Linked DNA regions of Aureimonas sp. SA4125. The protein of the gene in region 2 interacts with the protein of the main gene of each other region in a pairwise test. Links are inferred from orthologs where the notes say so. Each region holds a gene or a part of one and is shown on either strand. Other genes may lie near its edges.

What was found.
Region 1: the proteins of ptsN (region 2) and Sa4125_RS10920 interact in binary tests that used the Escherichia coli proteins (3 or more experiments, as listed by UniProt). The link is inferred for Aureimonas sp. SA4125 from one-to-one orthologs.

Annotation. Positions count from the first base shown.
Region 1 is NZ_AP025032.1:2,353,246-2,356,819, reverse strand. The notes cover bases 185-3,442. They hold Sa4125_RS10920 (sensor histidine kinase KdpD), read right to left. Parts: upstream 3,043-3,442; coding sequence 385-3,042; downstream 185-384. Other genes in these bases: kdpC (potassium-transporting ATPase subunit KdpC), read right to left, coding at 3,039-3,442; Sa4125_RS10925 (response regulator transcription factor), read right to left, coding at 185-388. Also shown: more of Sa4125_RS10925, read right to left, coding at 1-184; more of kdpC, read right to left, coding at 3,443-3,574. UniProt on the Escherichia coli protein: Member of the two-component regulatory system KdpD/KdpE involved in the regulation of the kdp operon. KdpD may function as a membrane-associated protein kinase that phosphorylates KdpE in response to environmental signals.
Region 2 is NZ_AP025032.1:4,851,812-4,854,810, forward strand. The notes cover bases 244-2,926. They hold ptsN (PTS IIA-like nitrogen regulatory protein PtsN), read right to left. Parts: upstream 1,975-2,926; coding sequence 1,513-1,974; downstream 244-1,512. Other genes in these bases: msrB (peptide-methionine (R)-S-oxide reductase MsrB), read left to right, coding at 244-507; Sa4125_RS22930 (Hsp20 family protein), read left to right, coding at 716-1,153; Sa4125_RS22935 (DUF1150 domain-containing protein), read left to right, coding at 1,192-1,461; raiA (ribosome-associated translation inhibitor RaiA), read right to left, coding at 2,132-2,719. Outside these bases: more of msrB, read left to right, coding at 7-243. UniProt on the Escherichia coli protein: Seems to have a role in regulating nitrogen assimilation.

The DNA.
Region 1 (3,574 bases), 2.5 Mb from region 2 along the record:
CGAGGACGCCGCTGCCGTTATTCGAGGCCAAACGGTGCCTGAGTGCCGTCCTAACTCGTGCAAGCAATTCGTCGGTGTCGAACGGCTTGACGACATAATCGTCCGCGCCGAGATCGAGCGCTGAGACCTTTTCTGCGGTCGCGTCGCGGGCAGTCAGGACGATGACCGCCCGGTGCATTGCCTTGATGAGCGGCACGAGCTCAATGCCGTCACGATCGGGAAGGCCAAGATCGAGAAGAACGAGTTCACAGCCTTCGCGACGCGCCAACGTTAGCGCTTCTGCGGCGGTCGCTGCTTCGCTGACAGTGTAACCGGCGCGTTCGACAGCACCCCTCACCAATCGGCAAATGGCTGGTTCATCGTCAACGATCAGTATCTGTCCGGTCACATCTGCCCCTCTTCGGGCAGCGATTGGCGAATGCTCGATTCGGGCCAAATAACTTCGAACACCGCCCCTCCTTCATCACGATTGCGTGCTGTGACGCCTAAGCCCATCGCATCAGCAAAGCCCTTGACGATTGCTAGGCCGAGGCCGGTGCCACCGCTCATGTCGTCTCCGTCCACGCGAGTGAAACGGTCGAACAGCGTTGTTTCACGACCTTGCGGCAAGCCCGGTCCATCGTCGAGCACCGCTAGCGTTAGCCCATCATGGGCGCGTCGTGCATGGATTCGGATCGACGTTCCGGGAGCGGCAAACTTGGCAGCGTTCCCGAGCAGGTTGATAAGAACATGATGCAACATGCGCGGATCGGCCTCTACGAGCGGCAGCGTGGGCGCCACATCCAGTACCAGCAGATGATGGGTAAGTTCGGCGCGCAAATCTTGGGCGGCGGCGGCAACGGCATCAGTCAGGTCGGTCGCCTCGCGCCGGACGACCAACGCCCCGGCCTCAATCCGGGTCATTTCCACGAGATCGTCAAACACCCGCCGCAACCGGCGGGCTTCACCCTTGAGCGTGGCGGTCGTCGTCGATGCGCCATGTTGAGCTGCCAGTTCGTCCGCCGCCGCGACAACGGCTGTCAAAGGCGTCTTCAGGTCATGCCCGATAGAAGATAGGAGCGTCACGCGCAGATCGTCGCGTTGCTTCAACGCGCTCACTTCGCGCGCATTCGCTTCGAGTGTCAGGCGTTCATGGGCGAGCGCCGCCTGACCCATGAGCGTCGTGAACAAGACGCGCTTGTCGGCTGGTACCGGGTCGCCACGTCCGTTGGGGGCGAGACCAAGAACACCCAATACGCCTAGTGCCGTTTCGAGCGGGTGGAATTGCCAGTCGCTCGCGGTCAGCGTGCCGCTGTCGCGCCCGGTCACTTCGCCTCGGTCAAAGGCCCATTCGCCCGCTGCCATATCGATCGCGCCCAGCGATGGATTTTCGGGACTTGCGCCGATCACGACGAGCCGGTTCCCATCTCGTGCAAACAGAACGGTTGAGACGTCGAGAAGATGAGCTACTTCCTCGCAGACCGCCGTCGCAGTCCCCGCTTGATCGGAAACCGCCGCCAAGCGTTGTCCAAACGCCGCGAGGGCTGCATTTTCGGTCGCCGTACGCGCGCCGATGGTGGCTTCACGTTGCAGGCGGCCCGCAAGCTGGCTTGCGACAATCGCCACGATCACCAGTACGAGCAACGTCACGACATTCTGCGGATCAGCGATCGTGAAGGTATAGAGCGGCGGCAGGAAGAAGAAGTTGTAGGCGAGGGCGGCGGCTACGCTGGCCACAAGCGAGGGCCGCAGACCGAACAGCGTCGCAGTCGTGATTACCGGCAGCAAGTAGACTAAATCGATCGAGTTCAGTCCAAGCAGCGGCTGGACTCCGATTGCCGCTATCGTCGTCAACGTCACAAGCCCGAAGCCAATAAACATCCCGCGAGTCGCTGGCGGTCGGATAGTTGGCAGCTCCGCCTTGGACGAGGCCGCTTCGGCGACGGGAACAACGTGGACAGCCACACCGTCCAGTCCGCGCACCAGCCGATCGACGACCGAGCCGTGGCGAAGTTCGAACCACCAGCTCCGGCGAGACTTGCCGATGACGACGGCCGTTGCGCGCGTCTCGAGGATATGCGCGCACAGCCCGTCGAACACCGACCGCGCGGGGACGGTAACGATGGTAGCGCCAAGGCCGGTCGCGAGCTTTAGCGCATCGGCCATGCGCTCGCGCGCGTCGGCGCTCAGGGTCGCGTTGCGCGGCGTCTCGACACTCACCGCTGTCCAGGTCGCGTGCAGCGCGTCGGCAAGTCGCTTGGCGGCGCGGATAAGCGCTTCACCGCCGGGCTGATCGCCGATGGCGACAACCACGCGCTCGCCCGCCGCCCAGGTGCCGCGCTCGCCAATGCTTTCGACGTGATCGAGCAGGTGGCGATCGACCGTCTGCGCGGCGCGCCGCAAAGCCAGTTCACGCAATGCCGACAGGTTTGACTTGGAAAAGAAATGCCCAAGCGCACGCGTCGCCTCTTGCGGGACATACACCTTGCCAGCCTTCAGCCGCTCGATAAGTTCGTCGGATGGCAGATCGACGACTTCGATGTCGGCATCGTCGAGGATCGCATCGGGAACGGTCTCACGGACACGAACGCGCGTGAACCCGGCGACGACATCATTCAGGCTTTCGACGTGCTGGATGTTCAAGGTCGTCAGAACATCAATGCCCGCGTCGCGCAGTTCTTCGATGTCCTGCCAGCGTTTGGGATGACGGCTGCCGGGGGCGTTGGTGTGAGCGTATTCGTCAATCAACGCGACGCGCGGCTTGCGAACGAGCATCGCATCGATATCGAACTCAGCCAGGGTATGCGCACCATGCTCGATCGAGCTGCGTGGCAACACTTCAAAAGGCGCAACCAGACTCTCCGTTTCGGCGCGGCCGTGCGTTTCCACCACACCCGCGACGACATCAAGGCCACTTCGCAGCAGCTCCGCGCCTTCACGAAGCATCTCGAACGTCTTGCCCACACCGGGGGCCGCACCCAGGAAAATCTTGAGCCGCCCGCGCGCCTCACGCCGCGCTGCCTTCAGCAGCGCTTCGGGAGAGGGACGGGCGGCATCGTTCATGGTGTAGCGGTAGGCGCAATCCGGTCGAGCTGTCGATTAAGGAGCAGCACGTTCACCCGCCGTTCTCCAATGATGCCGAACAGGGGATAGGCGATGCTGCTTTCGACGAGCGCGCGCACCTGCTCATCCGGCAACCCCCGTGCGGTGGCGACCCGCGCGGTCTGCGAAAAAGCCGCCTCGGGGCTGAGATCGGGATCCAGCCCCGAGGCGCTAGTGGTGACCAGGTCAGGCGGAACAGAAACCCCGGTCATTCCTTTCGCGCGCGCGTCGGCCACTCGGGTGGCGATAGCATCGCGCAAATCTTTCGAGCCGGGGGCAAGGTTGGTCGCGGCGGAGGCCGCAGCGTCATAGCCCTTGCCCGCGGCCGAGGGACGCGGCTGAAAGTAGCGCGGACTGGCGAAATTCTGCGCGATCAACTCCGAACCGATAACGCGATCACCATCCCGGATGAGGCTGCCATTTGCCTGTCGTGGCATGGCGATTTGAGACAGACCGGTCACGGCTGCTGGATAAGCGAGCCCCAGCACCAGCG
Region 2 (2,999 bases):
ACGTCCATGCGCCGCAGACAGTTTCTCTTCACCAGCATGCTGACGGCAGCGTCCGCGGGCCTCGCCGGGCTGTTCTTCAGCCATTCCGCCCGCAGCGCCGGCGGCAGCTTTCCCGTGACGCGGAGCGACGAGGAATGGCGCAAGATCCTGACGCCTGACCAGTTCTCCGTCCTGCGACAGGAAGGGACCGAAAGGCCCTTCTCCAGCCAGTTGAACGACAACAAGAAGAGCGGGCTCTATCACTGCGCCGGCTGCGACACCGCGCTGTACTCCTCGGCGGCGAAGTTCGACTCGGGAACGGGATGGCCGAGCTTCACATCGGCCCTGGCCGGGGCGACGGCGACGACGACCGACTACAAGCTGATCTATCCGCGCGTCGAGGAACATTGCGCGACCTGCGGCGGTCATCTCGGCCACGTCTTCGATGACGGCCCCCCGCCGACCGGTAAGCGTCATTGCATCAATGGCGTCGTCCTGACCTTCCGGGAAGGCGACGTCGCCTCCTGACAGGGCTTTGGGGAACAGGTCGTGGCCGCTCCTCATGATTTGTTTACCGGACAGGCGGAGCATCGGTGATGCGCCGCCTGTTTTGCTTGAAGGGAGCTCCGCCGCAATATTGAACTCGGCTCATCGTAGCGCCATATGCAAGCCCACAGCGGGAGATGCCTAACCTCAGGGTCTTCCATAAAAGTCGCTTTTAACAAGGACTTGCCGCATGAGTCGCATGACGCCTTTTTCCAGTCCGCTTTTGCTTGGCTTCGACAGCGTGGAGCGGACTTTGGAGCGGATCGGCAAGGGTGGTGAGGGCTACCCGCCCTACAACATCGAGCGCTTGCGCGAGGAGCCGACCGGCGAGGAGGCGGGAGCGAATTTTCTGCGCATCACGCTCGCTGTGGCGGGGTTCAGCCCCAGTGAGCTGGAGGTTACGACGGAAGAGAACCAGCTGACGATCAGGGGCCGGCAAGCCGACGACAAGGACCGCGACTATCTCCATCGCGGCATTGCTGCCCGGCAGTTCCAGAAGACCTTTCTGTTCGCCGACGGCATGCGGATTGTCGGCGCCCGGCTCGGAAACGGCCTCTTGATGATCGATCTCGCCCGGCCCGAGCCAGAGCGCATCGTCAAGCGCATCGAAATCGTCGTCGCAGACTGACCGCCAGGACGCATCTTCTTCCCGTGCATCACGCTTTCATCAGGAGACAGACCATGACGAATTCATTGCGCACCGTTGTCGCCGCGAGCGATCTGGCCGCTATCGGCGAGGGGCATGTGGCCTATCTCCGTCGCATGTCCTCGGACGACATCAGGGCGAAATTCCCGGCCGCCAAGGAGATCCAGCCGGGTATCGACCTCTGGGCCCTGTTCTCTGCCGACGGCACGCCCCTCGCCGTCTCCGACGACCGCGGGAGCATCCTTGCCAGCGCCTCGCAGAACGAGCTGACGACCGTCAGCCTCCACTGATCCCTACGCCGGTCCGGGCGCCCGCCGCCTGGACCGCACCCGTCCGGTCGATCAGCCGACGATCGGCTTCGTTTCGGTCATGATGGAATAGATCGTCTCGGCGTCCCGCGCCCCGCGAAGGCGGTTCACCGTATCGCTGTTGCGCAGCATCCTTGCGATCTTCGAAAGCGCCTTCAGGTGATCGGCGCCAGCATCCTCCGGTGCGAGCAGCAGGAAGACGAGGTCGACCGGCTGGTCGTCCAAGGCATCGAATTCGATGGGATGGTACAGCCGGCCGAAGACGCCGACGAGGCTCGTCAGGTTTTCGATCTTTCCATGCGGAATGGCGATGCCGTTGCCGACGCCGGTGGAACCCAGGCGCTCGCGCTGCATGACCCTGTCGAGGATCTCGCGCTCCGGCAGGCCCGTCCTCCTGGCTGCCAACTCGGCCAGCTCCTGCAGCACCTGTTTCTTGGAGTTCGCCTTCAGGGCAGGCAGGATCGAATCCGGACCGATGAGGCTGCCCAGATCCATGCTGCTGTTCTTCAGGGTCTGGCTGGATGTCATGAAGTCGGAAATCCGTGTCCTGGCCGGCCTGCCGATGATGGGCCGGAAAAGGCGAGCGGCGCGTTGATCGCGGGATGGGAGAAGGGAACGCCCGTTGTGTCAGGCATTCCCCCCGTTCCCATGGTCAGGCTTCGGGCTTGTAGGACGATGGGTCGACCCAGCCGAAATTGCCGTCGGCACGGCGGTAGACGATGTTCACCTCGCCATTGCCGGCATTGCGGAAGACGACGACCGGGCTGTCGCGACGGTCGAGCTCCATGACGGCACTCGCGACGGTCATGACGCCCACCTTCAGCGAGGTCTCGGCCACGATGGCCGGCGCGTAGTCCTCCGGCATCTCGTCGACCTCGTCCGACTCGGGCGACGGCGCGGCCATGACGGTATAGGCGACGTCGCGCTGCTGGCCGTTGCCATTGGCATAGTGGTCCTTCAGCCGCCGCTTGTAGCGCCGCAGCCGCTTGTCGATGCGCTCGGCGGCGTCGGCGAAAGAGGCTTCCGGGTCGTGTGCCATGCCGGCGGCCTGGAAGATGACGCCGGTATCCAGATGCAGCGTGCAATCGGTCTCGAACCGCGGTCCCTCCTTGGAGACGACCACCGTGCCGCTGAAGTTTCCGTCGTAATATTTCCCCACCGACTGACCGAGACGATCCTCGATCCGCGTACGGAATGCCTCGCCGACATCCATGTGTCTGCCCGAAACCCGAACACCCATATGACTTAAGCTCCCTCGGACAAGCGACCCGCGTGATTCCCGCAAGTCAGTCCTTTGCTTGATACACCCGTCGGCACGTCCTGGCCGAAAAATCGCCGCGCCGTTCGTCGCGCGATCTCTCCGGCGTTCGTCGCGGACCCGCAGCTTCCGGGTGTGTGGGCTTCTAAAAACGAACGACGCTCCTGTCAACGCGAAGCCCCCCCTCGCGTATCCCGAGAGGGGCAAGCCGAGCGGTCGTCGAGGAAAATTGTTTTGGCTGCACCGGCCGCCCGCTTCGCTT